2 regions of the Syntrophomonas sp. UBA1041 genome follow, and region 2 is predicted to be linked to the other one. Evidence: predicted binding sites of a transcription regulator. Region 2 holds the regulator's gene; the other holds the start of a gene.

Region 1 (16,469 bases), on a different contig from region 2:
GCGGGGAAGCTAATTTGTGAATCAAATCCCAAGCAGTTCTTATTGCCTATAAACACAATCAGTCTAAGTTAACCCGGGTTTTGTTACCTGGCGAAGGAGGAGTATGATGCCGTTGCAATCAACCCCGTTGTACCCCATGCACCTGAAGTACAAAGGCAAGATCATTGATTTCGGGGGCTGGGAATTGCCAGTTCAATATGAAGGCATGGGGATCATTAAGGAGCACCACATGGTGCGTGAAAGTGCTGGACTTTTCGATGTATCTCATATGGGCGAGATTATGGTCACCGGGGAGCGGGCTCAGGACTTCGTGCAGAAGCTGGTATGCAATGATGTATCCAGAATGCGCGACTTTCAGGTTCTGTACAGCCCCATGTGTTATCCTGACGGCGGGGTGGTTGATGATCTTTTGATCTACAAATATCACCCTGCCAAATATCTCCTGGTGGTGAACGCCGCCAATGCGGAAAAAGACTTCGCCTGGATCAAGGAGAATCTTATGGAGGGGGTTCTTGCCGAAGATGTTTCCCCCCAATATGCGCAGTTGGCCCTCCAGGGGCCCCGGGCTCAGGAGATCCTGCAAACCCTCACCCCTACTGACCTCGACCAGATCAAATTCTTTCAGTTTAATCCCGCAGTGAAGATAGCCGGATTAGAATGTATAGTCTCCCGAACCGGTTATACCGGAGAAGACGGCTTTGAAATCTATGTCAGGCCCGCTGATGCCGTTCTGCTATGGGAAGAAATCCTTAAGGCGGGAGGGGAGCTGGTAAGCCCGATTGGGTTGGGAGCCCGGGACAGCCTGAGATTTGAAGCCAAGCTGCCCCTGTACGGGCAGGAGATCGATAAGGATATAACCCCCCTGGAAGCTGGCTTGGGCTATTTCGTCAAGCTTGACAACGGTGATTTCATCGGCAGGTCGGCTCTTTTGGAACAAAAACAAGCCGGGCTGGGAAGAAAACTGGTGGAGTTCGAAATGGTGGACAAAGGGATTCCCCGCTCGCATTACGAGGTGGAAAAGGACGGGGTCAACATCGGCCATGTTACCAGCGGCCTGCATGCCCCCACTTTTAAAAAGCCGATCGGCCTGGCCCTGATAGACAGCAAATACAGCGCCCCCGGCACCGAGATCGATATCATGATCCGCGGCAAAGCCGTTAAAGCGGTGGTGGGCCAGGGCATATTCTACCGCAAAAGAACCAAGTCTAAGTAATGCAAGGTATCTTATCAGGTTCTTAAATATAATGGAGGGATCGAATATGAACATACCAGAGGGATTGCTTTATACCGATGAGCACGAATGGATAAGGGTGGAAGGTGAAGTCGGCTATATCGGGATAACTGATTATGCCCAGCATCACCTGGGGGATATCGTTTTCGTGGAGCTGCCGGAGTTGGATGCCTCAGTATCCAAAGGCGAGTCCATCGGGGTGATCGAATCGGTAAAAGCGGTGGCCAACCTGTACAGCCCCGCTGACGGCGCCATCAAAAGCGTAAACGAGGAGTTGGAGGACTCCCCGGAGCTGTTGAATCAGGATCCCTATGAGAACTGGATAGCCGCCATCGAGTTGAGCGACCCTGGCAAACTGCAGGGATTGATGTCGGCTTCGGCCTACACCACCTTTTGCCAGAACCTCGAAGACTAGGGAGGAGTAAAATGAAATACACTCCTAACCCCACCCCGGTCGTAGAGGAGATGCTCAACATCCTGGGCCTGAACAGCCTGGATGAACTGTTCAGCGACATCGATGCTGACCTGCGTGTCAAGAGCGGTCTGCGGCTGCCCCCGGGGATGGGGGAAATGGAATTGCATCGCCATATAAAAAGCCTGGCCGCTAAAAACATCAATACTGAGGATTTCCCTTCTTTCCTGGGTGCAGGCGCCTATGACCACTATATTCCGGCGCCTGTGGAACAGCTTCTGCTGCGCTCCGAGTTCTATACCGCCTACACCCCTTATCAGCCGGAGATCAGTCAGGGCATATTGCAATCCATCTTTGAATACCAGACCTTGATCTGTAAATTGACCGGGCTGGATGTCTCCAACGCCTCGCTTTATGATGGCGGCAGCGCCCTGGCCGAGGCCTGCAGCCTGGCCTGCATGAGCGGCAAAGGCCGCAGAAAAGTAGTGATCTCTGACACAGTTCACCCTGAATACCTGCAGATTCTCAAGGCCTATACCCTTTCCGGGCGCCTGGAAGTGGTTCTGGTCCCGGGGAGAAATGGCTGCGCCGATATCGAGGCCATGGCAGCGGCCGTCGATAATGAGACCGCCTGCGCGGTGATACAGCAGCCCAATTTCTACGGCATATTGGAAGACTGTACCGGGCTGGAAAAGGCCATTCATGCCCATAAAGGCCTTTTTATCATGGCGGTAGAACCTGTTTCACTGGCCCTTTTGAAATCTCCTGCTGAATGGGGCGCAGACCTGGCTGTCGGCGAGGGTCAGCCTCTGGGCATCAGCCTCAGTTTCGGAGGGCCTTATCTGGGCTTTATGGCTGCCAATAAGAGCTTGATGCGTAAGATTCCGGGGCGTATCGTGGGACAAACCACCGACAAAGACGGCAAGAGGGCCTTCGTCCTGACCCTGCAGGCTCGGGAACAACACATCCGCCGCGAACTGGCTTCCTGTAATATCTGCTCCAATGAGGCTTTATGCGCCCTGGCGGCCAGCATGTATCTGGCTTTTGTGGGTGAGCAGGGTTTGCGGGATATCGCCCGGCGCTGTTATCAGCTGGCTCATTATGCTCAGGCACAACTGGCCGGGGCGGGGCTGGAACTAAAATACCATCAGCCCTTCTTCAACGAGTTTGCCATTAAAATCGATGATCCCGGGGCCGCCAACCGCAGGCTTTTGGAAAACGGCATCATCGGGGGCTACCAATTGGATGGGGCTTTATTACTGGCTTTCACCGAAAAGCGCACCCCTGCTGAAATTGACCGGCTGGCAGCCATTTTAGGAGGGAAATAGCATGAGCCAACTGATTTTTGAAAAGAGCGTCCCCGGCAGCAATTCCTTCACCCTGCCAGACCTGGATATACCTGAGATCGATCTGAGTGAAAATATACCCCGGCAATTTATGCGCCAGCAGCCCGCCGCCATGCCGGAACTGAGCGAAGTGGAGGCGGTAAGGCATTTTACAGAATTGTCCGCCCGGGCTTATGGTGTGGATAACGGTTTTTATCCCCTGGGGTCCTGCACCATGAAATACAACCCCAAAATCAACGAGTGGGCCTCCCGGCTCCCCGGCTTCGCCGCTATCCATCCCTGTCAGCCAGAAGGTAGCGTACAGGGGGCTTTAGAGCTTTATTATGAAATGCAGCAGATGCTGGCCGAGATAACCGGTATGGACGGTTTTTCTTTGCAGCCCGCCGCCGGCGCCCACGGGGAGATGGCCGGGGTGATGATCATCAAGGCCTATCATAAAGACCGCCGGGATGACAAACGCACCAAGATGATGGTGCCGGATTCCGCCCATGGCACCAATCCCGCTACTGCTAATGTGGTGGGCTACGAGGTAATCGAAATCAGTTCCAATGCGGAAGGCCTTATCGATCTGGATGACCTGCGCTCCAAAATGACCTCCGAAGTGGCCGGCCTGATGCTCACCAATCCCAACACTTTGGGGCTGTTCGAAGAGAACATCCGGGAGGTGGCTGGCATAGTTCATGAGGGCGGCGGCCTGCTCTACTATGACGGGGCCAACTTAAACGGGGTAATGGGGGTATCCCGGCCCGGTGATATGGGCTTTGATGTTATTCATGTCAATCTGCACAAGACCTTCTCCGCACCCCATGGCGGAGGCGGGCCGGGCTCGGGTCCGGTGGGGGTAAAAGAGCCCCTGATAAGATTCCTGCCCGTGCCGGTGGCGGTGAGGCGGGGTGACCTTTATGCCTTCGACTACGAACGCCCACTGTCCATCGGCAAGGTGAAGAATTTCTACGGGAATTTCGGAGTGATTGTAAAGGCCTACACCTATATCAGGGCCCTGGGCGGGGAAGGCCTCAAAGAAGCCTGCCAGCACGCGGTCTTAAATGCCAACTACCTGCGCCATCAACTCAAGGGAACCTATAATATACCCCTGGACCGGCTGTGCAAGCATGAATTTGTGGTTAATTCCAAAAACCAGGGGCAATACGGGGTTTCAACCATGGATATCGCCAAGCGCCTGATAGACTACGGCTATCATCCCCCCACAGTGTATTTCCCCTTGATCGTTCCGGAGGCCATGATGATTGAGCCTACCGAAACCGAATCCAAGGAACGCCTGGACCGCTTTGTTGGGGTCATGCAGTCCATCGCCAGAGAAGCAGCCGATAATCCTGATCTGGTCAAGAATGCCCCCCACCATGCGGTCATAAAAAGGGTCGATGAGGTGACTGCGGCCCGCAAGCCCATAGTAAAATGGGAGGCCCCTTGATAGGGGCTCCTTCCATATTTGATTCAGGATTTGGGCAAAGTGAAGAACCACATTTTCCCGGCAGCCCGGTCATTTTGGAGTAGGGTTGTTTTCGGGGGAACGGCAGGCTGAGGAGTTTGAACAACCCTGGTATTTTTTACGCGGGAGCTTTTAAGCGAACTGGAGGAGGGCTCAAGAAGCGGTGCAACTGCGGCAGCTGGCAGCGAAGACCTATGCCATAGAAAGCGAATTCGCCTCACTGGGGGTGTACCTTCTTGATGAACGGGACTGCCTGCTTATCGACAGCGGTCACACCTCAGCCCACGCCCGGGAAGTGTTGCAGATACTGGACGAAAAAGGCTGGGCGGTTCACACCATTTTCAATACCCATGCCCATGCCGACCACTGCGGGGGCAACCGCTTGATTCAGGAGCACACCTGCTGCCAAGTGTATGCCACTGCCATCGAGGCGGCTTTTATTGAGAACCCTCTGTTGCTCCCCTATTCAACCTACACTGCCTATCCCCCCAAACTCTTGAGGGGCAAGTTCTTCATGCCCCAGGCCTCCCGGGTCACCCAGCGGGTTGAGGCAGGACCTGTGTTTATCAAAGAAGCCCGCTTTGAAGCGGTGCCGTTGGCAGGGCACAGCCCGGGGCAGATGGGCCTCATCACCCCTGACGGGGTATTGTTCGCCGGGGACAGCCTGGTATCTCCCCAGATCCTGAAGACATTCCCCTGTGTATTTCTGGTTGATGCGGCCCAGCAGTTCTTAACCCTTGATAGGCTCACAGCGGGCAATTATAAGTCAATATATCTGTCCCACGGGGGATTGGCGGAAGACGCCCTTCTCGTTATCACCGCCAATTACGACATTTTGACAAATAACCTTCGGGCTATGGACGACATCATCCAAGTACCCCGCAGCCTGGAGGGGGTTATAGGTGAATTCACCTCCCGCCAGGGAGTTAAAATCAACCGCAATCATTATTTCCGGCTCTCCAAAACCGTTTCCAGCATGCTGGCCTACCTGGTGAATCAAGGCCAGGCTTCCATAATCATGCAAGATAATATCCCCCATTATCGCTCCCGCGGCAAAAAACGGCTGTCCCCGGAAGAAAAGCCGCAGTTGCCCCGATAACTCCACTAAAAGACAGCCCCGGAATGAAATCCTCAGGATAGCCAATGCTTATCGGCTGTCGCGTAAGACCTGGTTCCGTTAGAATGCCGGCTCTAAGCAAAAGTTTATATAAAAAGGCTGCCCGCGAAGACAGCCGCAATATGTTTCATCCAACGATATGTGCTTTTGTTTATAAATGTTTTTCCAGGTTTACCAAGAGGTTTTTTCATGCATACTTCCCAACCAGGAGAAGGCTTCCTCCAAAGCCCGATTCACGGCCAAAGATGAGGGTCCGCCAGGCACGGAGCGTCTCTGAACACAGGCCTTGATATCCAGGTAATTGTATATATCCGCTTCGATCAGAGGCGAGAATTCTCTATACTCCTGCAGGGAGATCTCCTCCAGAACCTTGCCGGCTTGAATGCAATGCAACACTGCCCTGCCTACCACCGCATGGGCATCCCGGAAGGGCAGCCCTCTGGCAGCCAGATAATCGGCCAGGTCGGTGGCATTGGTGAATCCGCCCCGGGCGGCCTCAAGCATTTTCTCAGTCCTGAAGCGGGCCGTCCTCAGCATGGGTTCATAGACCATAAGGCATTTCTTAACCGTATCCATAGCGTCGAACAGGGCTTCTTTGTCCTCCTGCATGTCTTTGTTATAAGCTAAAGGAAGCGCTTTCATCAAGGTCAGAAGTGCAATCAGATCCCCGTACACCCGGCCGGTTTTACCGCGCACCAGCTCGGCCAGATCCGGATTCTTTTTTTGCGGCATGATACTGGACCCGGTGGTATAAGCGTCGTCCAGCTCGATGAAGCCGAATTCCTCGCTGGACCAGAGGATCAGTTCCTCCGAAAAGCGCGATAGGTGCATCATCAGTATACTGGCGAAGCTGCAGAATTCCAGGGCGAAATCGCGATCGCTGACAGCGTCCAGGCTGTTGCGGGTGATGATGTCAAGCTCCAGCTGCTCTTTTACAAATTCCCGGTCCAGGTTAAAGCCGGTGCCAGCCAGGGCCCCGGAGCCCAGCGGCATGGCATTGGCCCTCTTCACGCCATCCTCCAAACGCTCCACATCCCGGCGCAGCATCTCAAAATAGGCCAAAAGATGGTGGGCCAGGGTTATGGGCTGGGCCTTTTGCATATGGGTGTAGCCGGGCATGATGGTTTCGGTATGCTCCCGGGCCAGATTGAGCAGAGTCTCCTGCAGTCCCAGGATCAATCCCCTAATGATCCAGGCTTCGTCTTTCAGGTAGAGGCGCACATCCAGAGCCACCTGATCATTGCGGCTGCGGGCGGTGTGAAGCTTCTTGCCTACCTCGCCGATCCTGGCAATCAGGAAGGTTTCAATATTCATATGCACGTCTTCTGCGGCTACGGTGAATTCCAGCCGGCCCTGGTCCAGCTCTGCCAGGATCTCCTGCAAGCCGGCCACAATCTTATCTTTTTCCTCTTCGTCAATTATCCCCTGCCTGGCCAGCATGGCAGCGTGGGCTATGCTCCCCGCTATGTCCTGGCGGTACATACGGCCGTCCACCGCGACGGAGGCATTAAAGTCCTCGGTTAACAGGTCGCTCTCTTTGGTAAAGCGGCCACCCCACAATTTCATATCAACACCCCTGTTCCTTGAGCTTTAACTACTTAATTATAGAGTACTCTGCGCCTGATACCAAGACTTCCGCCGCTTTTCACGCATTGACTACCCGCACCCTCGCTACCAGGGGCCGGAGCCGGGCCGCCATTTCCTGCAGTTCCTGGGGGCGGTAAGGCCTGCTGGAGCGGAGTCCGGGTTCCAGTGTCTGGCGGGGGTTGAACTGCTGCAGGGTATAGAGCTCTGCTCCTGCAATGGCTGACCCGATCTGGAGCAGGTCATCCGCATTGTGGTAAAGCGGCACCACCGTGGTTCTGAATTCCACCTCGATGGGGGCTTCTTTCAGTAAATGCACGCTGTTGCGTATATTGAGGAAGTCCTCCCGGCTGAGCCGCCCGCACACCTCCAGGTAATCCTTGTATTCCAGGGGGGCTTTGAGGTCCATGGCCACATAATCCACCAGGCCCCCCTCGATCAGGCTCTTTAAAACCTCATAACGAGTGCCGTTGGTATCGAGCTTCACCAGGTATCCCAGGGCTTTTATGGCCTGGCAGGCCTCGGGCAGGCCGGGATTGAGGGTGGGCTCGCCCCCGGTGATCACCACCCCGTCCAAAAAACCGGCGCGTTCTTGCAGGAATCCCAGCAAAATGTCCAGATCCAGGTCATTATTTTCGGTACGCCCCGGTTTGACCAGGAGGTGCCCGTTGTGGCAGTAAGGGCAGCGCAAATTACAGCCCCGGGTAAATAGCACCGCGGCTATTTTCCCGGGGTAGTCCACCAGACTCTGTTTTAAAAAACCTGCAAATCTCATGCCTCAAAACTCCGCATTCATTCGATATAGAGTACTGCCGCAGATGCTCTAGCCAACCTTGTAGGTCTGCCGGTTCCTAAACTCCTGCTGTTTGCCTTCATTCCACTGATCTACCGGGCGCAGATAGCCCACCACCCGTGAATACACCTCGCAGGAGGTCTCCTTGCCGCTCTCCTGGCAATAGGGGCATTCGAAATGCTCGCCCCGGATATAGCCGTGTTCAGGGCAAATGCTGAAGGTCGGGGAAATATAGTAGTAAGGCATATGGAACTGCTCGCAGGCCTTTTTGATCAAATTCTGGACCGCTCCCACATCCGGCAGGGCTTCGCCCAGGAAAATGTGGAAGGTGGTTCCCCCGGTATACAGTGTTTGCAGCGGGTCTTCCAGCTTCATGGCTTCCCAAAGATCATCGGTATATCCTACCGGCAGGAAGGTGGAATTGGTGTAAAACGGTTCGGCTCCTTGCTTCACCGCTTCGTTGTTGGCCACGATGATCTCCGGATACAGCCTGCGGTCTTTCTGCGGCAGGCTGTAGCTCACCCCTTCAGCCGGAGTGGCTTCCAAATTGAACAGGCTGCCGGTCTCATCCTGATAGGTGCTGATGCGGTCGCGCATGAACTGCAATACTTTGACAGCGAAGGCATGCCCGGCCGGGCTGGCGATATCCTGACCCAGGAAGTTCAGGCAGGATTCGTTCATTCCTACCAGACCGATGGTGGAGAAATGGTTCACCCAATACCTGCCGCTGGCCTCTTTGACATTGCGCAGGTAGAAGTGCGAATAGGGATAAAGCCCGGAATCGGTCAGGTTTTCCAACACCTTGCGCTTGATCTCCAGGCTGTCTTTGGCCAGGTCCATGACGCACGCCAGCCTCTCAAAATAATCAGCTTCATTCTTGGCCAGGTAGCCGATGCGGGGCATATTGATGGTCACCACGCCGATAGAGCCGGTCAAGGGGTTGGAGCCGAACAGCCCCCCGCCGCGGCGGCGCAGTTCGCGGTTGTCTAAACGCAGTCGGCAGCACATGCTGCGGGCATCTTCCGGATCCATATCCGAGTTGATATAATTGGAAAACCCAGGGATGCCGTATTTGGCGGTCATCTCCCAGATGCGGTCATAAGCCGGATTCTTCCAGTCGAAGTCGGCGGTGATGTTGTAGGTGGGGATGGGGAAGGTGAAAACCCGCTCCTCGGCATCGCCTTCCATCATCACCTCGGCGAAAGCCTGGTTGAGCATATCCATCTCCTTCTGGAATTCGCCATAGTTCTTTTCCATCAGCTGTCCGCCGATAATGGCGGCCTGATCCTTGAAGGAACCAGGAACCTTGAGGTCCATGGTGATGTTGGTAAACGGGGTCTGGAATCCCACCCGGGTAGGCACGTTGACATTGAAAATAAATTCCTGCAGGCTCTGTTTGACCTGTTCATAGCTTAAATTGTCGTAATAGATGAAGGGAGCCAGGAGGGTATCGAAGTTGGAAAATGCCTGTGCTCCGGCTGCCTCGCCCTGCAAAGTGTAGAAGAAGTTGACGATCTGGCCCAGAATGGTGCGGAAATGCTTGGCCGGCTTGCTGGCCACCTTGCCGCGGGTGCCTTTAAAGCCTTCCCGGATCAAATCCTGCAAATCCCAGCCCACGCAGTATACCGCCAGAATGCCCAGGTCATGCATATGGAAATCCCCGCTCTCCTGGGCGGTCTTCATCTGTGGGGTGTAGATCTGATTCAGCCAGTACTGGCTGGTAACTATAGAGGAGATATGGAAATTCATGCCCTGCAGGCTGAAATTCATGTTGGAGTTTTCTTTGACGCGCCAGTCGCTGCGATCCAGGTATTTGTTGACGATCTCGTTGCTCTCTAATAGCTGCCTGGTATCGCGCAGCATCTCATGCTGTTTGCGGTAGAGAATGTAAGCTTTGGCAGTTTTGTAATGGCCGTTTTTGACCAGGACCTTTTCCACCAGATCCTGAATCTCTTCCACCGAAAGGATCTCGTAATCATCCAGGCTTTGATATTCCGCCAGTTCCGCTACTTTATCCGCCAGGGTTTGGGCAATTTGAATATCGCGGCCGCCTACCGCTTTGGCGGCCTGAAATATTGCATTGACGATTTTTTGTTTTTCGAATGGCACCACCCGGCCATCCCTTTTGCGAATTTTTGTAATGCTCAAACCATTTCCTCCTTGTTTCAACCACAATATATATGGTGTGCTAATTGCTCTTCACACTATATACAGTATATACCACCATATAAGGGGATACAACGAGGCCTGTTTTGCCATATCCCAGAAATTATGTCTGGGGATGATCCAAACGAAGTATTTTGTCCTTTTTCAGCCCTTTTGAAAAAGTTAACAGGATGGAGTAAGCCCCATCCTGCGCCTATAGTCCTAGTGTTTCCCAGTAATTCAGCCCCAAATCAGGTTATGGGATTATTCAGCTTTAATTCTCCGCTCCAGCAAAGCCTGCACCTTCAAATGCAGGCCGAAAAGGTTGATGAATCTTTCGGTATCTTTGCCGATGCAGTGCATTCCTGTAATAGCCGGTGCGGCGTGTTCTCCCCGGTGCGCTTTAGTCTAAAAAATATATTGACATAAGATAAAACTATCGACTATCATAATATTGATAATCATTATCATTTTAGATATGTGGTGGCGTTTATTATTTAAATAAAAAGTTAGCCAATGCTAACTTTCAAAGGGGTGATATCCGTGGAAAAATTTATTTTATATGCAATTCTCCTGCTGGCCCTGATTGCCATCGGCTTTAAGGTCAAAAGATTAATGGATACGGCAAGCGGTGTACCGAGAAAAAATTCTTGCGACTGTGGAATGTGCTCCTCCAGCTCCTGCCCCGTCCGCGAGTGGCCGGAGGCCAGCGCGGAGCCAGGCCCCAAGCAGGACTCCTAACAAACCACCGCCCTGATGGATAACAAAATAGAAGCCATGTATAAAAAGAGTGGATTTTATATGAAGAATGGAGATGAAAGCTATGACCCGAACTTTGAAAGACTTGACTCCTGGAGAGAGCGCCCGAATTAAGGCCGTTACCGGACACGGCATCATCCGCCGGCGCATAACGGAAATGGGACTGGTGCCCGGGGTGGAGCTTATGATGGAGCGCTATGCCCCTCTGGGCGATCCGGTAGAGGTTAAAAGCCAGGGTTTTCACTTGTCTCTGCGCAAGGAAGAAGCCAATACCATTATCCTGGAATCATAACTGGAGGAAATAGAAGATGAACCGAAAAAACATTGTCATTGCCCTGGCCGGTAATCCCAACTCAGGGAAAACCACCATATTCAACGCCTTGACCGGCGCCCGTCAGCATGTGGGCAACTATCCGGGCGTAACCGTGGAAAGAAAAGAAGGCCGGGTAAAATATAAGGATCATGATATTACCGTGATCGATCTGCCTGGGACCTACGGACTTTCCGCCTACTCGCCGGATGAGGTGGTGGCCCGTCAGGTTATTATTAATGAAAAGCCCGATATCTTAGTTGATATTGTTGATGCTTCCAACCTGGAGCGCAACCTCTACCTGACTATGCAGTTAAAAGAATTAGAGGTTCCGGTGATACTGGTACTGAATATGTCGGATGTCGCCGAGAAAAACCAGGTTAAAATAAATCACGGCCTGCTTTCACAGCTCCTGGGGATACCGGTCGTACGGGCTGTGGGGAGCAAAAACGAGGGCATCCGGGATATCCTGGAGGAGATAGTCAATTACGACTCCGGGCAGACCAAGGCCCAGGAAAGACAAGGGCGCTACCGTCCGGAAATTGAGGATGAGCTGGCTCGACTGCAGGAGCAATTACAGCCTCCCCAACCTGTGGCCGCGGAAGCCGCAGCTGGAGTAGAAGCCGGTACCGAACTCTCCACCATGCCCTTCCGCTGGCTGCTCATCAAGCTTCTGGAAAATGACCAGGAAGTAGGCCGGCAAATTTCAGCCTGGAAGATCGGTCCGGATTTCATGCGCGAAGTTGAGCAAAGCCGTCAGCGTATTAAGAATCTCACCAACGATGAACCGGAAATAGCGTTGGTGGAAGACCGCTATGCTTATGTTCGCGGGATTTGCCGCGAAGTTTGTCAGAGAGCCCTTCTGGACAAGGCAACCGTGACGGAGAAAATCGATAATGTTCTTTTAAATCGCGTGTTGGGTATACCCTTATTCCTGGGCATGATGTGGCTGCTGTTCCAAATGACTTTCACCCTGGGAGCTCCTCCCATGGATTGGATCGATTCCGGAGTATCCGCTTTGGGCGACTGGCTGAATGCCAATATGGCAGACGGCCTGCTGCGTTCTCTGCTGGTGGACGGCATCGTAGGCGGGGTAGGCGGAGTCATCGTCTTTTTGCCCAACATTCTGCTGCTCTTCCTGGGCATCGCCTTCCTGGAAGGAACCGGTTACATGGCCCGAGCCGCCTTTGTCATGGACCAGGTGATGCACAAAGCCGGCCTGCATGGCAAGTCTTTTGTCCCCATGTTGATTGGTTTCGGCTGCTCGGTGCCTGCGCTGATGGCCAGCCGCACTCTGGAGAATCCCCGTGATCGTCTGGTGACCATGCTGGTTACTCCTCTGATGAGCTGCGGGGCGCGGCTGCCGGTTTACAGTCTGCTGATTGCCGCCTTTTTCCCCACGCAAATGGGAGGGAACATATTGTTCTCCATATATATGATCGGCATTTGCCTGGCGATTATTATGGCCCGGGTTTTTCGCACCTGGCTCTTGCCCGGTGAAACCGAGCCTTTCGTTATGGAATTACCGACTTATCAAATGCCTACGATAAAAAATATTCTGATCCATATGTGGGAACGAACCTGGCTTTACGTGAAAAAGGCCGGTACCATCATCTTGATGATATCCATTGTGATGTGGGCTTTATTTACTTTTCCCACCACCGATAGTCAGGGGCAGCCCTACGAAGACGCCACCGTTCAGCTGGAAAACAGCTATGCCGGACAAGTGGGCAAGGCTATAGAGCCGGTGTTTAGACCCCTGGGCTTTGATTGGAAAACCGGCGTGGCCCTGGTGGCTGGTTTTGGCGCCAAGGAAGTGGTGGTAAGTACCTTGGGAACCCTTTATAGCATCGAAGACGAAGAGGCCCTGGCCGAAGAAGAGGAATCTTCGGTCAAAGGATTTGCTGAACGGGCCAAGGAACAGTCCGGTTATACCCCGCTGGTGGCCTATGTGCTCATGATCTTCACTTTGATCTATGTTCCCTGTATGGCCGCCATCGCAGTCATGAAGCGGGAGACCAATAGCTGGAAATGGCCGCTGTTCACCATTGGCTACACTTTGGCCCTGGCCTGGGTCGTCTCTTTCCTGGTCTACCGGGGCGGGCTGTTGTTGGGCATTGGGGTTTAACCCTTAAAGGAGATACAAGATGGCTCTGATTGGCGGTAAACGGCTTGCCGAGTTGATGCTGGGGGGACCATCCGCTCCCTCTGGCAGAACCGCCCAAGAATGGGCGCAAAGGGTCCTGGATAAGCTGGAAACAACTTACGAACATGATATCGAAGCCGGCAGCCTGGTGATTACAGGCATAAAAACCGATAGAAGCGCAGAGTGAACCCCGCCAACACTCTTGCCGAAAAAAATCCATGGAAGGAGGTAAGCTATGGAGATTTTAAATAATCATATCAAACCGGTGGGCAAAACACATTCTATGCCGGCTAAAAGCAATAAACGCAAATTTGTTTGGGATATATCCAGTGATTTATTCTGTTCAGTGTGCGGCACCTGTCTGGATATGGACGAGCAAAGGCTGATTCTCAATAAATTGCATATTGACTGCAAGCCGTTTTCCGACCATGAAATCCATATGTTCATGGTGCAGGCCCTGTATTCGGAAAACAAAGTGTCACGCCGCCTGAACAGTCATCTGAACCATAAATACCGCTGCGAAATCTCCCGTTTCGGGAATTGTACTGAAGATCAGTTTATGGCGGCATGGCAGGATCATGTGAAATCAGGCCATATTTGCGGGCTGTACTGGGTGGCGGTCACCCATCCGGGGCTTGCAGAGAAAACGATCAACAACGTCTTCGGCGATGTTCATATGTTGTCCCATCTCAATGGCGGCAAAGCGCGCCAGGAAAAAATCGAATATGACCGTTTATCCTATATCAATGCCCAGTTGACGGCCAGACTCCGGCAGGAAAAGAAGGACCGGAGAGAACTGGCCAAAGATCTGACTGCCTCAGAAAAGATCCGTCGCAATTTGGAAAACAAACTACATAACCTGGAAAAACGCATTTCGGCAGATTCTGAACATTCGGTTCAGGCCGACACCACCATAAATAGTTGCGTCGAAGATAGCGCGCAGTTGACCAGGGCCCTCCATCAAGCTGAAAATGCCTGGCATGAAGCCCAGGAACGGGTGCAAAAATTAGAAAAGGAAAAAGAGGCCCTGCAATCTGATCTGTGGCTGCAGAAAGAGATCAATGTGCAATTATGCAGCGAGATCGAACGCCTGATACGCGATAATGATTGCGACCAAACCGATTGTTCCCAAAACCAGTGCTGCCGTCACCTGTGCGACAAGCGGGTTTTGATCGTCGGGGGGCTGACCAAGCTCAGAAGTTTTTATCGCGATGTGGTTGAAAACCTAGGGGCCGACTTCGAGTATCATGACGGCTATCTGCACTCGGGAGAAAGAGAATTGGAGGGCTTGATAAAGAAATCCGATATCATCCTGTGTCCGGTTGATTGCAACAGTCATGGCGCTTGTTTGAGCGTTAAGAAAATATGCAGCCGGATCAATAAACCCTATAAAATCCTGTCAAGCTCCAGCTTGAGCAGTATTTCCCAGGCGCTGACGACGGTGAAACGCGACCCTTCTTAATAAGATGATTGTCACTAGAACGATTAGAATCGGCCCTAGCCTTCCTGAGCAAAGTGAATAGTCGAAAACCGATCGATACTTATAACGACCAGGAAATAATAGAATTGTTGCGCAGATTCGGCTTGCGTAACATGAAAATTGATCTTATGAAAGCCAGAGCCCACCTGAAGAAAATGTCCAGGTATTTAGACCACAATCCTTTTTGAATCACACCCCGGGTGTTGTCTTCAGATAAGTACACAGAAACTCACCAAGGGCATTTTCTATGAGATATAGAGGTACGTATCGAGATACGCTTCTGGATTAAAAAGAAAATATTCCATTGACTTTCAGCAGCAATAAAAATCAGGGTTCAATAGTCAGGTTCCCTATTTATTTTAGCACAATAGTTAGAATGCTCTAACTATCCAAAGGAAGATCATCATGATGCACAAAATTGCGGTTTACGGCAAAAGAATATATGGAATTGGCGAAAAAGGCGGTGATTGCATGCAGTTGATTAAACAAACACAGACGGGTTTATTGGCCCGCTTTCCTGATACATTGCGATATTGCTCGCCATCCCGCGGAGGCTGGGGGGTGGTTAGAACCGGCATGCTGGTGCCGGAAAGCTATCAGCTTTTGGTATGCCCCTTTGCATGTGGACGGCATGGCGCTATCGGCGCCATCACCCGGGGGCTGAAGCACCGGCTTTCTTACCTGTATATAGATGAGACCGACATGGTGTCGGGGGGCTATGAAGAGCTCATAGGCGAAGCGGTTGAGGAGCTTCTCGAGCAACTGGAAGTCCGCCCCAGGGTGTTGATGATTTTTGTGAGCTGTCTCGATGATTTGCTGGGCACCGATCATGAAGCATTGCTGCAGGTATTGCGCCAAGGCCATCCGGATATGCGCTTCACCATATGCCATATGAATCCCATTACACTGGATAGCAAAGTACCTCCGCCGGTGAATATACAACGCAAAATCTATGGCCTTTTGGAGCCGTCCGATAAAGCTAAGCTTCTAACAGCAGCCGCCTTTTGCGGCAACAACGTAAGCATTGATAAAAACAGTGAGATCTATGAAATTATGGCTGCAGCCGGATACATGGATATACACCACATCTCGGAGTTTGCAACCTTTGCCGAATTTCAGCAACTGGCCAGAGTGAGTTTGAATATCGTTCCGAATCCGGTAGGTTTGGCAGCGGCGAATGATATCAGGCAAGCCCTCGATATAGACTATATCTATGTGCCGGTAAGCTATGACTTTGAAGAAATCAAACAGAATTATGAGACCATGCTGTCAATAGCCGGCATAGACATGGATTTATCAACCTACAAGCGGCGCGCCCTGAAGTTATACCGGTTGTGCCCAACCGCGCTGGTATGGCTCAATCCCTGGTTTGTATGAAAAGGGGTGATAATCAATGAACAATGATGATGCTGCCAGCAAGAAAACCGGTATTGCGCGCCTCTTGGAGATTGCCGGTGAGAAACGTGGTTTGCTGGTGCTTTCAGGGGTTTTGTCCGTAATCAGCAATGCACTGATGTTTCTCCCCTTTGTGGCTACCTATTTTATTGTGGAGGAATTACTGAAAAACGCAGCTAACCCGGCCTTGAGCAATATGGAACTGATCCGGCAATGGGGATTGTGGGCCTTATATTCGCTGCTGGGCTCACTGTTGTTTTTATACGCCGGTATCATGGCCTCGCATGTAGCCGCTTTTCGT
Region 2 (16,469 bases):
TACTGGCGGTATGTCTCGTGGGTGTTTACGCCCCCGCAACCGCATGGGCGGGGGATGGCGACGTCTGCGAGATCGGCGGTAAAGGCTACGCTACGCTGGATCTGGCGCTAGCCGCGGTGCAAAACGAACAAACCATTAAGCTGCTGCAAGACATCGACTACACAGACGGTATTGAAATCATGAATAAAGACATCACCTTTGACGTGAACGGATATACGCTGGATCTTGTGAATACCGCGGGATATGGACTCCGGGTCGACGACGGCATCGTTGACCTGACTGACACTTCCCCGGGCGGCGGCGAATTTAGCGTCACCGGCTCCACTTTCGGCGTGGTCGCCTTATACGGCACCGCCTCTGTCACCAACGCTACGGCTACCGGACCCGGCGGCTACGGAGCCATCGCGTTAGACGGCGGAGACATTGAGATATCCGGCAATGTCCAGGGCGTCACGGTGGGCGCTTCAGCCCAGGACGCAGGCAGCAGCATTTACATCGGCGGTGGTGTCACGGCAGGCGCCGGTATCGGCGCGGCCGCGGCGGATCAGGGAACCGTCACCGTTGACGGCGGAATTTCAGCCGCAACGTATATCAGGATCGGCGCTGTATCCAAAGCCCAGGGAGAACACACCGGAACCGAAGGCGGCTACTTCGTTTACACCGACCAAGCCAGTTCCGGCAGCACCGTACGGGTTAAGAACACCACCCCGCCGTCGGGTGGCGATGTCTGCGAGATCGGCGGTACAGGCTACGCTACGCTGGATCTGGCGCTGGCCGCGGTTCAGGATGGGGAAAGCGCGACCATTAAGCTGCTGCAAGACATCGACTACACAGGCGGTATTGAAATCGTGAATAAAGACATCACCTTTGACCTGAACGGGTATACGCTTGATGTGGTCAATACTGCAGGTATAGGGCTGCGGGTGGATACGGGCAGCGTTGACCTGACAGATACTTCACCGGGCGGGGATGGCGAATTCAACGTCACCGGGACTACTAACGGTGTGTATGTGGTCCGCGGCGAGGCCACGGTATCCGGCGCCACGGCGACTACAGGAACGGGCGCCTTCGCCGTCGGTTCATCCGCGGCTATCGTGATAACGGACGACGTGCAGGGTGAAACAAACGGCGTCTGCGCTGGCGGAAGCGGAAGCAGCGTCACAGTCAGCGGCAATGTCCAGTCAGACCAGACAGGCGCACGTGTTTATGACGGCGGAACGGTGACCGTCAACGGACAGATGACGGCAGAGGTATTCTATGTCATTGCCGGAAGCGCCACCGAACCCGTTTACTTATCGGAAAGTGATTACCAGCTTGACCTCGCAAACCCGGGCTATTACCTCTACACAGGCAGCGGCGCAGAAAAGGCCTGGGTCAAAATTCCCATTTTGGCGGACATCCCTCATGACGGAAATTCGGGAATCACAAATCAGACGCAGGGAGCACACGGCAGCAGACAGGTTACCCTGACCGTGACGGTGCAGAATGAGGCGGGAGACCCCCTGACCGGCATCGGTCCGGAGTATTTTGAAGTAACCATAAACGGCGAGCACCAGTGGTTTGACACCAGTTCCCTGCTCTCAGGCTTTACCGACAATGGAGACGGGACCTATACGGTGGTCTTTACGGGAGCCGCCGACAGCGCGGGATATCCCTTCATGTACCTGAAGGTGAAAGGCGTGATCATTGAGTACGGCCCGACAGCTGTCACGACTCCGGGGCCGACGGATGACTATGTCTGCGAAATCGTCGGCGGAGATCAGCATAACACGCTGGACGAGGCGTTGGACGCCGCGTTCAGCGGAGATATCATCAGGCTGCTCCAGGATATTGATTATGAGGGCGGCCTTGTTATTAACAGCAAAATCATAACCCTGGACGTGAACGGCTATACTTTGAATGTGGTTAATGACGAGACTGGAGGAAACGGACTGGTCGTGGAAAATCACGGCAGCGTTGATCTGGCGGACACTTCTGCGGAGGGTGGCGGAGAATTCAATGTCACCGGCAAAACATACGGGGTCAAGGCCGATTTGTCTTCGGTCACCGTTACAAGCGTAACAGCAACAGGCCCCGGAAGCATCGGCATTTTTGCCAATAACAGCAGCAGCGTCAATACAGAAAGCGTCCGTGGTGTGCAGTTTGCCGCCTATGCCTGCGCAGACAGCTTTATCGAGGTTGAAGGCGATGTAACGGCCGTTGCATCCAACGGCAAAGGCGTATATGCAGACGATAAAAGCGAGATCTGCGTTTCAGGCAATGTAACAGCGACCGGCGGCGCCGCAAGCATCGGTGCGCATGCCATCAGAAGCAGTGCGATTACCGTTGATGGTATTATTACGGCAACGACTTATATCAAGATCGGCGACGTACCTGTACTTCAGGAAGATTATACGGGCATTGACGGCAGCTATTATGTTTATACCGATGCGGCAAGTCCCGGCAACACCGTCCGGGTCAGGATCCCTCCGCCTGCCATCATCACTGAAAGTCTGCCGAACGGCAAGGCAGGTATAGCCTACAGCCACGCCGTTACAGCAACAGGCGGAGGCCCCATCGCCTTCTCGCTGTTGAATGGAAGCCTGCCTGGAGGGCTGAGCCTTGACCCTGTCACCGGATTTATCTCCGGTACACCTGACTCTACCGCTACATTTACCTTTACTGTCAGGGCTGAGAACAGCGCCGGAGTGTTCGATAAGGAGTTCACAATTACGATAACCGCAGCTTCCTCGGGTGGCGGCAGTGGCAGCAGTCCGTTAACCCCGGCAACGCCGACATATCATGCGGATGTAAAAGCAGAAAATAACGCTGCAACGACAATCCCTGTCGCGGTTAACAAGGATACTAGAACCGCATTTATAGATGCGGGCTCGCAGAATCTCACTCAAAACAGAACTGTCGTCACGGTCCCTTCTATTCCCGATGTTGACACTTATACTTTTGGCATACCGGTACCCGACTTATCAACAGCGGTCGAACATGGTACACTAACACTTAATACCGACACGGGCAGTGTCACCGTCCCGTCCAATATGCTTACAGGCGTGGCGGGAGTCAGCGGAAGCAAAGCTGACATCACTATCGGTCAGGGCGACAAGAACGCCCTATCAGACCATGTGAAAGCCTTAATCGGCGATAAGCCGCTCATCTCGCTCACGCTGTCCATCGATGGAAAGCAGACCGATTGGAGCAATCCCGTTGCGCCTGTAACTGTGAGCATACCCTATGCGCCCACGGCGGCGGAGCTTGCTAACCCCGAAAGCATCGTCGTGTGGTACATCGACGGCAGTGGAAACGTAGTCACCATCCCCAACGGACGCTACGATGCGGCGACGGGAACGGTGAGCTTCTTCACCACCCATTTCAGCGATTACGCTGTGGCGTATAACAAGGTAAACTTCAAAGACGTTGCAAGCGGCGCGTGGTATGCTGACGCTGTTTTCTTCATCGCGGCGAGAGAAATCACAGGCGGCACAGGAGATGGCACTACATACAGCCCCGAAGCCAAGCTCACGCGCGGAGAATTCATCGTCATGATGATGAGAGCCTATGGCATCGCTCCCGACGCGAACCCGACCGACAACTTCTCTGACGCGGGCAGCACATATTACACCGGCTACCTTGCGGCGGCAAAGCGGCTGGGCATAACCGCAGGCGTAGGAAACAATATGTATGCTCCGGGCAAAGAAATCACTCGTCAAGAGATGTTCACCCTACTGTATAACGCGCTGAAAGTCATCGTTCAACTCCCGCAGGGTGACCCCGGCAAGACGCTCTCAGACTTCACCGATGCCGGTCAGATTGATCCCTGGGCAAAGGAGGCGATGAAGCTGTTGGTCGAATCCGGAACGGTATCCGGCAGCAATGGCAAGCTCACGCCGACAGGCACAACCACCCGCGCTGAAATGGCGCAAGTACTGTATAATCTGCTGGGGATATAAGCTAAAAATAGGTAAGCTGTAAAAAGCAGAAAACCAGTCATAAAAATCGTGACTGGCTTCCTGCTTTTTTCGTTGCCCCGTACCGGTTATCCCCTCGGTTCAGTCATTGTACCTGTGGGTGACACTTGTGTTCCGGTATGTTATTGACGGCTTAACTGCTGGTAGATGATAGCGGCCAGGCCCAGTGAGCCCTGGCGGCTGATGGTTTTGGCGTATTCTTCGTCCAACATGGATTCAAAGGTCTCGGTGGCCATACCGCGGGCGATGAAATCACTGCGCGGGATGCTGGCCCGCATAGCTGACAGCAACCGGTATACAAAAACGCTCTCCAGCTCCTCGCAGGCCTGGCGTAATTTTTTATCCTCTTTACTCTGCATGGCTTCCTGCAATACCCGGTTGAACTTGCCGGCCTGCTGCTGTTCGCGGCTGGCCTGAACCCCGGACATATTGACGGGATTGCCGATGCCTATGGCGTTAACCGCACTCATTCGGGATCAGCCTCCTCTTTAGCGGCGCAGATTGGTAGTGGTCTGCAGCATTTCGTCCACCGACTGAACCACCTTGGAGTTAATTTCATAGGCGCGCTGAGCGGTGATCAGACCCACCATCTCCTCCACGATCTGTACATTGGAAGACTCCAGGTATCCGGACTCCAGGGTGATGGTGCTGTCCGCTTCGGGGTCCCAGTCCACCGCTTCACCGGCGGTGTCGGTGGCCCGATAGAGATTGCCCCCTAATTTCTCCAGACCGGAAGGGTTCATGAAGGTGACCAGTTCCAACTGGCCGGCCTCCTGGATTTCATCCGAACCTGAAACCTTATAAGTCACCCGGCCGTCCTTTTCAACCAGGATATCATAGGCGCCCGCTTCCAGCGCATCCACCCCCGCAACCAGGTTGCCGCCGCTGGTCACCAGATTGCCCTCCGCATCCAGTTTGAAAGAGCCATCCCGGGTATAGAGCTCTTGATCTCCAGGGCCGTAAACGCGGAAATAGGCATTACCACCGGAAATGGCTACATCAAGGGGATTGCCCGTGGGCTGCAGGTTGCCCTGACCGGTCATGATATCGATGGCGGACGGTCGAACCCCCAGGCCTACAGACACCCCCACCGGCTCGATCAGTTCATCGCTTACTGTGGGGCGTTTAATAGTCTGGTAGAGCAGATCCTGAAACTCCACCCGTTGCCGCTTGTATCCGGTAGTGTTCACGTTGGCGATGTTGTGCGCCAGGGTGTCCACATTGAGCTGCTGGGCATGCATGCCCGTGCTGGCAGTGTAGAGGGACCTCATCATAGCGGGTTTCCTCCTTAGAATAATTCGTTTTTGATCATAGCTTGAGGAATTGCACCTCGGTCGATCGGTGCAAGGTGGGCCCCTCGGCGAGTCCAGCCCACAACGCAATAAAAAGTTATTCCATTTCTATATCGTAAAACAGCTGCATAAACTTTAACGATAATTTGTCCACCAAAGGGTCTTAATGTAGCAACTTTTTTCCTCTATTTTCATATATTAAAGCACATACAGTTTTCGAGGTGTGATTCATGATAAAAATATCCGACTTGCGAACCCGAGATGTAATCAATATAGTAGACGGGAAGAAACTGGGCAACATCATAGATATAGATTTAGACTTGGAGAACGGCCGTGTCCTGGGTTTGGTCATGCCCGGGCACAGCCGGGGCTTCAACATTTTCTCCCGCCGGGAAGAGGTGACTGTGCCCTGGCATAAGATTATCCGCATCGGCCGGGACGTCATTCTGGTGGAAGTTCCCGTGGCTAATGAGGTTGAGGGCTACCAGCGCCGCGATTATCGCATCGATGACGATCGCTATTAAGCCTCAATAATATCAAGTTGAATTATCGGCCCCTTTTGGCGATAATAAGGGCAGCACCTGAACTAGAAAGGCCTAAGGGGGAAGATAATTTGAGATGCCCCTATTGCCAGGAGTTTGAGAGCCGGGTGGTGGATTCCCGGGCCAGTGACGACGGCGCCTCCATACGCCGGAGGCGGGAGTGCAACGCCTGCAAGCGCAGATTCACAACTTATGAGAGAATCGAAGAGAGACCTCTGGTGGTGGTAAAAAAGGACGGCAGCCGCGAGCAATTCAACCGTGATAAGCTGCTGGCCGGCATCACCCGGGCCTGTGAAAAGAGACCGGTCAGCATGGAGGATATTGAAAACCTGGTGGCCGGTTTGGAGCGCGAATTGCGCGATGAATATGAACGTGAAGTGAGCAGTCAGGTGATTGGGGAGAAGGTTATGAAGCGTCTGCAGGCCCTGGATGAAGTGGCCTATGTGCGCTTTGCCTCAGTCTACCGACAATTTGCCGATCTCAACAGCTTCATTAAAACCATCGAACAGCTGAAAAAACAGTAGGACATGAGACACATGGGGACGTCGGACACATGTGTCCGTCTGTGTCCGCGGGCGTCATCGGTTGAGGTAGGCGGTGAGGGCTTCCACTACCATAGCCGGCGGGAAGCTCTTTTCTTCCACCCGGGTGGAGGCACGGCCGTAAAGATACATGAAGTCTTCATAAGGCCCGGTCTCGCGGTGGCCCTGCTCCAGATCGGGAATATCTTTTAACCAGCGCCGGGCTGAGGAGCGGGGCAGGTGAAAAACGAAACGGTAGTTGCCTAGAGCTATAATAAACTCGAAAAGCGAGTAATATTCGGGTTCAACCGATTGCACAAAACATTTGGGACAGTGATGTCCCTTTTTTAAATATTCCACAAAGGAAAAGCCTGCGCTGCGGGCCGAGTCTTTGCAGTCTTCACACAGCCAGATGCGGGTGCGGTCCGGCCCCATGAGGTAGCGCACCTGAATAAGATCCGGATTTTCCCGGTAGAGCTTTTTTATCACCCGGTTCTTCAGGGAATACAGTTCCTGGCTTTGCTCTGGATAACGTTTGGCATAATGGTTAAGATGAAATAAGTAAAACGATATGCGCAGGACTTCCTCGCCGGGCAGGCCCGCTATGCTGGCCAGAAAACGGTCGTAATGGTGGACGGCCTTTAGCACTTTGCTGAACCGGGCCTTATTGAGGCCCCGGCCCCCCAGGAGGGATTTTTTATCTTGCAGGTCGGCCAGTGACGAATAAATATCGACCGCTTCCAGATCCTTCTCAGCAAACAGATAGCTTAGGCCCCCGTTGGCGTTGCGTAAGACCTGTGAGACCTGCAGATAGCCATATTCCATCAATTCGTGAACCTGGCGGTTGTTAAGCTGGTAGCGTCGGGCCACCTGGCTGATGGTCAGCAAGTTGGGCACCTTCCTTGCTTACTGATATTGCTTCCGGCCATCCGGATTCAGAAATCCAAATAAACCAAAAACCATTGAGATAAAGCGCTGCAATCTGAGCAAAACTGTATTGTTTTCAAGGGGGGATCCCGGCCCTGAGGTTCAAATCCGCAGAGATCAAACCGCTGATCCGGCCAGGATGCAGACTATTCAAGACAACTCCATAATCCGGATGGAGAAGCAGCCCTTATCTTAATTATCCGGAGCCGTGCCGGGTTCGCCTTCAGCTTGCTCAGGAACGGGCTCCAAGAGCCTCAAGGCCTCGGTTTCCCATTCCTGCGGCACTTTTATCACGGTTTCCGCATAAGGTCCTACCGACAGCGGAATCTGCGAAATGGCATTGCGTTCGATTCGATAAGGTATTTCCTGTGATCTTAACAGGCTTTCAATTATAATGTCATCAGGAGGAAAGACTCGTACTAGAGTAACCCAAACCATAGTCTGGTCGCGACTGCCCCCGCTGCCTTCAGGGGTCGGGGGAACGGAGTGACTGCTCATTACAACCCACCTCCTTAACCATATTGTACGCGAAAGAAAGAGGTTGAACAAATGAACCGCTGGACCTGGCAACAATTACATGGTCTCGAGTATATAACCGTGCCGTCCTGGCAGGAAAAAGGCGCGCAAGTGGTCTTTACCGCCCGCACCGGAGGCTTGAGCAGCCAGCCTTGCCACAGTTTAAACCTGGCCCTGCATGTGGGCGACGACCCCGAAAAGGTAGTGCATAACCGGCAGCTGCTGATGCAGCTTTTTGGCTTGGGGCTGGAGGATATGGTGTCCTGCCAGCAGATCCATGGCAGCGAAGTGGGTATAGTATCCCGCAAAGACCGCAGCAGCGGGGCTTACAGTGATCAGACCGCACTTTGCGGCTGGGATGGGATGATTACCGACCAGACCGATCTGGCTCTGGCCACTTTTTATGCCGATTGCATCCCATTATTCTTTTTTGATCCGGCCCGGCGGGTTATAGCCGTATCCCACAGCGGCTGGAAAGGTACTTACCTGCAGATTGCAGCCAAAACCGTACAGGCCATGGTCAAGACCATGGGCTCTGTTCCGGGGGATATACAGGCCTTTATCGGCCCCGGCATCGGCGCTTGCTGTTATCGCGTTCAGCCTGATCTGGTGCAGAAAGTAAAGGATAGATTTCGCGATTTTAGTGATATAATTTATGAGGATGAACACGGCTATACCTGGGATCTAAAAGCCACCAACGAGCAGATCCTGATGCTTGCCGGCATTCCCTGGGACAACATCATCACCTGCCCGTTGTGTACCGCCTGCTACCCGGAGCGCTTTTTTTCCTACCGCCGCGATCAGGGACAAACCGGACGCATGGGCGCGGCTATAGCTCTCAGGAAATAAGGAGAAGAAATGCAGAACACCAAGATACTGGTAGTCGATGACGAAACCTATATCGTTGAGCTGGTCAAGTTTAACCTGGAAAAAGAAGGATACAAAGTGGTTGTGGCCTATGACGGCCTCAGCGCCTTGCAGAAGGTCAAGAGCGAGATGCCCGACCTGATTATCCTGGATATCATGCTCCCCAAAATCGACGGGTTGGAGGTATGCCGTACTTTGAAACTCAACCCGGAGTACAACAGCATTCCCATCATAATGCTCACCGCCAAAGGCGAGGAATTCGACACCGTTTTGGGACTGGAGATGGGCGCTGACGATTATATCAAAAAGCCTTTCAGCCCCCGGGAGATGATAGCCCGGGTCAAGGCCAGGCTGCGCGCTTTGAAAATTCTGCAGGCCGAGAAGGCCATGGGCAAAAAGGTATATGTGTATAAAGATCTCCTGGTAATCCCCGAAAAGTATGAAGCCTTTATCGGTGAGAAGAAGCTGGAACTGACCCCCAAGGAATTTGAGTTACTGGGCCTGATGATCTCCAATCAAGGCAAGGTGTTTACCCGCGAAGCCTTGCTGGAAAAGGTCTGGGGCTATGAGTACTCTGGTGATACCAGAACGGTGGATGTTCACATTCGCCACCTGCGCCAGAAGCTCAGCGACGACTCGGCTTATCCGGATTATATTGAAACCGTCCGCGGAGTAGGTTATCGTTTTACTGAAGATAAATCGGTGATTTAGAGGTATTAAACATGGTTACATTACTGGATCAGCCTAAAATGCAAGCTATATTGACCAGCCTGGTCGAAGGCGTGATCATATTTGACCTGGACGGCCGGGTGATAGTGGCCAATCATGTCGCCGAGAGAATCTTTCGCACCGCCAGGGGCACCCTGGTAGGCAAGACCATGGAAACCATCAGCCCCAATAATGGCGAGTTGGTGGCCATGGTTGACGAAGCCCTGTTGGGGGGCAAAGAAACTTTTACTGAGACCATGCTGGGAACCCATAATCAGGTGTACCGGGTTCTGGTTCGGCCCATCAAGGACGAGCAAGGCCAGCTGGAAGGCACCGTAGTGGTTTTCCACGATATCACCGACATTCGTAATTTTGCCCAGGTCAGGTCCGAGTTTGCCGGCAACGTTTCCCACGAGCTGCGCACCCCTTTAACCTCCATCAAGGGTTTTGTAGAGACTCTTCTGGACGGAGCCATGGGCAATTCCGACACCTGCCGGCGCTTCTTGACCATCATCGACACCGAGACCGATCGTCTGAGCAGACTGATTGAGGATCTCTTGACCCTTTCTTCCATTGAATCCAAAGAAAAGCTGATTCAGCCCAAGCCGGTCGGCTTGGCCCGCTCTATCCGCTCGGTGATCAATATGCTGGGGCCGCAGATCAGTGAAAAGGATTTGATGGTTAAATTCATCTACCCGCCGGCCATGCCTGATGTGCATGCCGATGAAGACCTCCTGGGCCAGGTTTTGATCAATCTTTTGGATAATGCCATAAAATACACCCCTATCGGGGGAGTCGTGATCATTCGCTGCAAACAGCGGGAAAGCCGTATTATAATTACTGTGACCGACACCGGGGTGGGGATACCCGAGGACAGCATTTCCCGGGTGTTCGAGCGTTTTTACCGGGTGGACAAGGCTCGCACCCGCAGTCAGGGGGGCACCGGTTTAGGGCTTTCCATTGTCAAGCATATCGTGGAATCACATGGCGGGCAGGTGTTTGTCAAGAGTGAAGTGGGCAAAGGCTCCACTTTTGGAGTTTGTTTTCTGACTGTTTAGAGTCCCGGGAACCGGGAAGCAGGGAGTTGCGATTCATTGGGCATAGTCGAAAATCTACATAATATACAGCAAAAGATTGCAGCCGCCGCCCGGCGTTGCGGCCGCGACCCCCAGGAAGTCACCTTGATTGCGGTCAGCAAAACCGTAGGCTTAAAAGCCGTAGAGCAGGCCATGGCCCTGGGGCTGACCCATTTTGGCGAGAACCGGGCCCAGGAGCTGAAGCAAAAGCAGGGGCATTTCCCCGAAGCCCGTTGGCATATGATCGGCCGTTTGCAGACCAATAAAGTCAAGGACGTGGTCGGCACGGCGGCTTTGGTCCATTCCCTGGACCGCTGGTCTCTGGCCGAAGAGTTGGATAAAAGAGGCGGGTTGATGGGAATAGAGGTTCCGGCCTTGCTGCAGGTCAGTTTGGCCGGTGAAGCTCAGAAGACCGGGGTATTAGTTCCCGATATCGAAGAATTCTTGCAGTCGGTGGGGCAGTTGAAGTGGCTGAGGATAAAGGGTTTGATGACCATGGCTCCTCTTTCGGAAGATTCCGAAGAATCTCGGCCAATATTTAAAGAATTGCACGAAATTTATCGATGCTATAAGCGTAGGACTTGCCAGAATGTGGAGATGAGGCACCTTTCCATGGGGATGTCGCAGGATTTTGAAAGCGCCATAGAGGAAGGGGCTACCATGATTCGGGTAGGTACCGCGTTGTTTGGGGAGCAAAATCGTTAGTGAGCAAAGGGACAAGGAGGTAAGTAGAATGGGTAAACTTAACAAATTATGGAATTGGCTTGGTTTAGAAGCGGAGGAAGTCCAGGAGGAAGTCATCGATATGCCGGCAGTTCCCGAAGAAAACATGCGTAGTATTTCCAATGTGGTCAGCATACACTCCAATAAGACCATGAAAGTGGTGGTCTGCGAACCGGAAAGCTTCGATGAGGTGCAGATTCTGGCCGATCATCTGAAAAACCGCAAACAGGTAATCATGAACTTTGAAAATACCCCTAAAGAATTATCGCAGCGCATTCTTGACTTTGTAAGCGGCACCACCTATGCCTTGGACGGCAACAGCCAGCAGCTGGGCCAGCATGTGTTTATCTTCACCCCCAGCAATGTGGAGATTGCCAGGGACGCCCGGTCAATAATGCGCAAACATGGTTTAGGCAATATCTTCGGGGGTGATAAATAGTGCCCCAAAGACTGGCAGTTATCGGTTGCGGCAAAATGGCTTACGCCATACTCAAAGGACTTGACCGGCAGGCTTTTGCGGCAGTTTATTGCAATGATATCAACCCGGCCCGCAGCGCTTTGTTCGAGGCCGAGTTCGGAGCCGCGGCCTGCGCATTGTGCGAATCCATAGAGGCGGCCGATGTGATCATCCTGGCGGTCAAACCCCAACAGCTCGAGCAGGTCATGAAGGACAGCCTGGGAACCTGGAGTTCGGGTAAACTGTTGATCTCGGTTTTGGCCGGGGTCAAGACCGAAACCCTGGAAAAGGCCAGCGGCTGTAAAACCGCAGTCATCCGGGTCATGCCCAATACCCCCTGCTTAATCGGCCAAGGGGTATCGGCCCTGTGTGCGGGCAAGCTGGCTACGCCGGTGCAGATGCAGATCGCCCGGGATATTTTTGCCCAGTTGGGTGCGGCGGTAACTGTTGAAGAAAAACTGATGGACGCTGTCACCGCAGTCTCAGGAAGCGGCCCGGCCTATGTGTTTTTAGCGGTTGAAGCCATGATTAACGCCGCGGTGAATGTCGGCCTGGATGCGCCCCTGGCCCGGGAACTGGTGCTTGCGACCTTTAAAGGCAGCGTGGCCATGCTGGAGTCTGAAAGCCTGCATCCGGCTATACTGAGAGAACAGGTGTGTTCTCCTGCCGGCACCACCATCGCCGGGGTCAGGCAGCTGGAAGCCAACGGCCTGCGCAAGGCTTTCTTCGACGCCATTGAAAAAGCCTACCAGCGCTCCATAGAGCTGGGCAGACAATAAAAGACGGGAGAGAAAGAATTGAGCGGCTTATTAATCCAAATCGTCAATATCGCCTTCAGCGTATTAATCTGGATGGTGATTATACGCTGTCTGCTGTCATTTATACCCCATAATCCTTACCAGTCCATCATCCGTTTTGTGTACGAGGTCACCGAACCGATCATGGCCCCCTTCCGGCGCCTGGTGCCGATGCTGGGCGGGCTGGATCTTTCACCCATCGTGGTGGTTTTAGCTCTGGAAGTGGTGCGCTGGGCGGTTATCCGGGTCATATTGATGATATTCAGATTCTAACCGCCTGATCTAATAACTACGAATCATAAGAGCCGGTATCTGCCGGTCATTTGGTCATTTATCAAAGGAGTTGTCTTTTAAACTATGCGAGAATTAGAACTCCTGGCCCCAGCCGGAAAATGGGAAGTATTAGAGGCTGTGGCTGAGGCCGGGGCTGATGCGGTATACTGCGGAGACAAGCGCTTCAATATGCGCATGCTCAAACCCGGTATGAATTTCACCCCTGAGGAACTTCAGGATGCGGCCGCCTATCTGCATCAGCAGGACAAGAAATTATACATCACCGTAAACAACCTCTACTATGACCGCGAACTGAGCGAACTGCGCGGCTATCTGGATTTTGTGCAGGATATCGGGGCTGACGGCATGATCGTGCAGGATATGGCAGTGGTGGCTTTGGCCCAGGAAATGGGCCTGACCGTGCCCTTGCATGCCAGTGTACAGATGGGCGTCGGCAATCTGGCCGCAGTGCAGTTTTTGGAAGAGCAGGGTTTCACTCGGGCTATATTGTCCAAAAACCTCTCTCTGGCCGAAATAAAAAGCATTCACCAGAACTGCAGACTTTCCCTGGAATTCTTCGCCCACGGCGATCTGTGCATAGCCCATACCGGACAATGCTATATGAGCAGCTATCTTAGCGGCGCCAGCGGCAACCGGGGCCGCTGCATCAAACCCTGCCGCTGGGCCTACCGCCTCACCGGCGCAGCTGCCGACCCGAAAGAATTCAGCTACCACTTGGCCCACCATGACCTGTGTGTATATCCTTACCTGCGCGAATTAGCCCGGTCCGGGGTGCGCTCCTTTAAGATCGAAGGGCGCATGCGTGAAGCCGGGTATTTGACCAGCATTATTTCAGTTTACCGCCAGGCCCTGGACCGCATCATGAGCGATCCTGAAGCCGCCCCGGATCCGGAAGACCATCAATTGCTTATCAACCACCGGCAGCGCGATTTCACCCTGGGCAATCTCCTGGAGCGTCCCGGTCGGGAAGCGATCGGGCTGGATGGTTCGCGGGAGCCCTTTTTCCCCACCGAGGCCCGGCCTTTGTTGAGCCTTAAAGCTGAAGACTATCAGCCCCAAACGGTGCTTGCGCCCTGCCAGACGCAACTGCGGGTTAAAATAGGTTCTCTGGATCAAATGCGCGGACTGCTGGGCAGCGGGGTCAAAGAACTGATAATAGGAACGGAAAAGATGCGTCAGGAGGGCTCCAATTGGACCCGGCAACAACTCAAGACGGCCTTCGACCTGGCTGCAGCGGAGGATATCGGACTTTTTGCGGAAACCCCCCGCATCATCACCCAGGATAACCTGGACCCGCTGCGGAAAAATCTAAAAGCCTGGAGTCAATTTCCCTGGCAGGGGGTCATCGCTAATGAATACGGGGCATGGAAGCTGGCCGGAGAGATGGATATGGCGGTGGAAGCCGGGTATGGCCTGAATGTCGCCAATTACGAAACCGCCCATTGGTTGTTGAACCAGGGGGCCGCACTCGTCACCGCCTCGCTGGAAACCGACCGGGACAGCCTCCGGGCATTGGCTGCCCTGGGCGAAAAACTGGAGGTTCTGGTGCAGGGGCCGTTGTGCGGCATGATCACCGACTACTGCCCGGCCCGTTCCTGGAGCGATGATAGCGCGGCCGACTGCAAGATTCACTGCTTAAAGACCGGCTACGCTCTGATGGACTGCTACGAACAGGCATTTAAGATCAGAACCGACTGGCAATGCCGCAACCATATTTATTTCCCCTATGATCTGGCCTTGTTCAACCACCTGCCGGGTATGGCGGCGGCCGGCATTAAACGCTTCCGTATTGACGGGCAATTCTATCATCCTCAGCTGTTGCGGGAGGTGGTAGAAATCTATCAACAGGCCATAGCTGACATGGCGCAGGGAAAGCGGCTAGAACAGCCTTCCTACCTGCAGCTTATAGAGCTGTTCCCGGATGGACTGACCGCCCGGCGCCTGTAGCGCCGCCTCACACCAGCGCGCAAGCGGGGATGGTTCTTGACTCGCGCCAAAATAAATAAGTATGAGTATAAAATGAGGAGATGTTGAAACCCCGGGTATTCCACGGGGGTTGCACCAAATAGAAAAGGAGGGCTGCCTAATGATGACGTCCATGGAGATACGCAGTCAGCAGTTCAACCGCAGCATGCGTGGCTTCAAGGAGGAGGAAGTGCGCAATTTCCTGGCCCTGGTGGCGCAGGACTATGAGAAGTTGTTCCATGAAAACGCCACCCTGCGCGATCAAATTCAGCGGTTGGAATTTGAGATCAGCAAATACCGCAAGATGGAAGAGACCATGAACAACAGCCTCATTCTGGCACAGCAGACCGCCGAAGAATTAAAACAGAACGCTCACCGTGAAGCGGCCCTGATGCTGAGTGAATCCAAACAGAAAATTTCCGAGATGCTCAACATATACCAGGATGTGATCAAGCGGCTCAATATTTACAGCGCTGAACTCAAAGCCCAGTTGGGCGGGCAGATGGAAATGCTGGACAAGAGCCAGAAGCGCTTTGAAGACCTGGCCGGCTTTTTCTACGGCAAAGACCTCAAAGAGATGATGGAGGGTCTGGAGGCTATCAAGATGGAGGTAATATAGGTTGCTCAATATAATTGAAACCCGGGAAGGCCTGCGCCTGGAGGTCCTGGTTCAGCCGCGCTCCTCCAGGAATCAGATCGTGGGTGAATTCGAGGGGGCTTTGAAAATAAAAATCACCGCACCACCAGTGGAAGGCGAAGCCAACCAGGCCTTGGTGGCTTTTTTATCCCAGCGGCTGAAGCTCTCCAAAAGCCAGGTGCACCTGGCCAAAGGGGAATCCTCCCGCCATAAAACCGTGGAGATCAAAGGCCTGAACAGAGAGCAGCTCCTGGCTAGATTGGGATTAGCTTAGGATTATCAGGGGCAGCCATCCATTAAGCCTCTCAAAATAATCACTTCAACTTTTGCTGTTTCAGGCAATTTTTCTCAGCCCAAAAACTGCTTGTCATCTTGGCGGTTAGCCGTTATAATCAAAACATAACAAACATGATAAACATTATCCACTTTAAGCAACAGGAGCAGAGAAAATGCAAATCACCAGACAGGCCGAATATGCCATTAAAATAATGCTGGAACTGGCCAAGAACCCGTCCGGGGAAGTGTTGGCCAGCAAGCTCATAGCCGATCGGCAGGGGATACCAGAGGATTTTCTCAAAAAAACCGTGCATCTGTTGTCGCTGCAAGGTCTGGTCGTTACTCAGCGTGGGGTGCAGGGCGGAGTGCGCCTGGGCAAACCCGCGGGCGAGATCACCATAGCGGACATCATCGCCGCGGTAGAAGGTCCCCTGGCCCTCAATGTCTGCCTGGAACCGGGTTATGATTGCCCCAATCAGCCGACCTGTCCGGTGCACCGGGTTCTGGCCAGAGGGCAGGCTGCGCTGCTTCGGGAACTCAACCGCGAATCCCTTTTAGATCTGTTAGCGGACAACCCGGAATAAAAAATTTTACTCTAATTGTGGATAATAGTACTCAACAAAATCTTTTATAGGAGGATGACAAGATGTTCTGTAATCAATGTGAGCAGACAGCTAAAGGCGGCTGTACCGTCAAAGGAGTATGCGGCAAAAGCCTTGATGTAGCAGCCTTGCAGGATCTGCTGGGGCATGCCCTGCAGAGCCTGGCGTCCGTGGTGGAAAAAGCCCGTCCCACGGGTATGGACCTGACCGAGGCGGATCGCCACTTCATGCCGGCCATGTTCAGCCTCTTGACAAATGTCACCTTTGACCCGGTGCAGATTACCGCCTCGATTACAACTACAGTGAAGCT

Evidence for each region. The regulator NrdR, encoded in region 2, represses ribonucleotide reductase genes. The targets are predictions, from matches to a motif close to CACNANATNTNGTG.
Region 1: the regulator NrdR is predicted to act here: its motif matches at 10,136-10,149, upstream of B2633_RS06410 (ribonucleoside triphosphate reductase).

What each region holds. Positions count from the first base shown of each region.
Region 1 covers NZ_DCEA01000038.1:31,484-47,952, reverse strand. Annotated here, with positions in the region: gene gcvT (glycine cleavage system aminomethyltransferase GcvT) at 107-1,213, shown strand; gene gcvH (glycine cleavage system protein GcvH) at 1,260-1,646, shown strand; gene gcvPA (aminomethyl-transferring glycine dehydrogenase subunit GcvPA) at 1,658-2,971, shown strand; gene gcvPB (aminomethyl-transferring glycine dehydrogenase subunit GcvPB) at 2,973-4,421, shown strand; gene B2633_RS06425 (MBL fold metallo-hydrolase) at 4,603-5,538, shown strand; gene argH (argininosuccinate lyase) at 5,728-7,122, opposite strand; gene B2633_RS06415 (anaerobic ribonucleoside-triphosphate reductase activating protein) at 7,202-7,915, opposite strand; gene B2633_RS06410 (ribonucleoside triphosphate reductase) at 7,964-10,081, opposite strand; gene B2633_RS06405 (FeoA family protein) at 10,902-11,129, shown strand; gene feoB (ferrous iron transport protein B) at 11,146-13,275, shown strand; gene B2633_RS06395 (hypothetical protein) at 13,295-13,480, shown strand; gene B2633_RS06390 (DUF2325 domain-containing protein) at 13,529-14,755, shown strand; gene B2633_RS06385 (nitrogenase component 1) at 15,179-16,150, shown strand; gene B2633_RS06380 (ABC transporter ATP-binding protein) at 16,167-16,469, shown strand, end outside.
Region 2 covers NZ_DCEA01000003.1:114,918-131,386, reverse strand. Annotated here, with positions in the region: gene B2633_RS01145 (S-layer homology domain-containing protein) at 1-3,941, shown strand, start outside; gene B2633_RS01140 (rod-binding protein) at 4,082-4,429, opposite strand; gene flgG (flagellar basal-body rod protein FlgG) at 4,448-5,233, opposite strand; gene B2633_RS01130 (YlmC/YmxH family sporulation protein) at 5,482-5,775, shown strand; gene nrdR (transcriptional regulator NrdR) at 5,865-6,317, shown strand; gene B2633_RS01120 (hypothetical protein) at 6,372-7,202, opposite strand; gene B2633_RS01115 (putative signal transducing protein) at 7,434-7,739, opposite strand; gene pgeF (peptidoglycan editing factor PgeF) at 7,791-8,606, shown strand; gene B2633_RS01105 (response regulator) at 8,616-9,335, shown strand; gene B2633_RS01100 (sensor histidine kinase) at 9,347-10,390, shown strand; gene B2633_RS01095 (YggS family pyridoxal phosphate-dependent enzyme) at 10,427-11,113, shown strand; gene B2633_RS01090 (cell division protein SepF) at 11,142-11,570, shown strand; gene proC (pyrroline-5-carboxylate reductase) at 11,570-12,367, shown strand; gene B2633_RS01080 (YggT family protein) at 12,386-12,658, shown strand; gene B2633_RS01075 (peptidase U32 family protein) at 12,743-14,626, shown strand; gene B2633_RS01070 (DivIVA domain-containing protein) at 14,766-15,263, shown strand; gene B2633_RS01065 (DUF167 domain-containing protein) at 15,265-15,555, shown strand; gene B2633_RS01060 (RrF2 family transcriptional regulator) at 15,731-16,141, shown strand; gene hcp (hydroxylamine reductase) at 16,204-16,469, shown strand, end outside.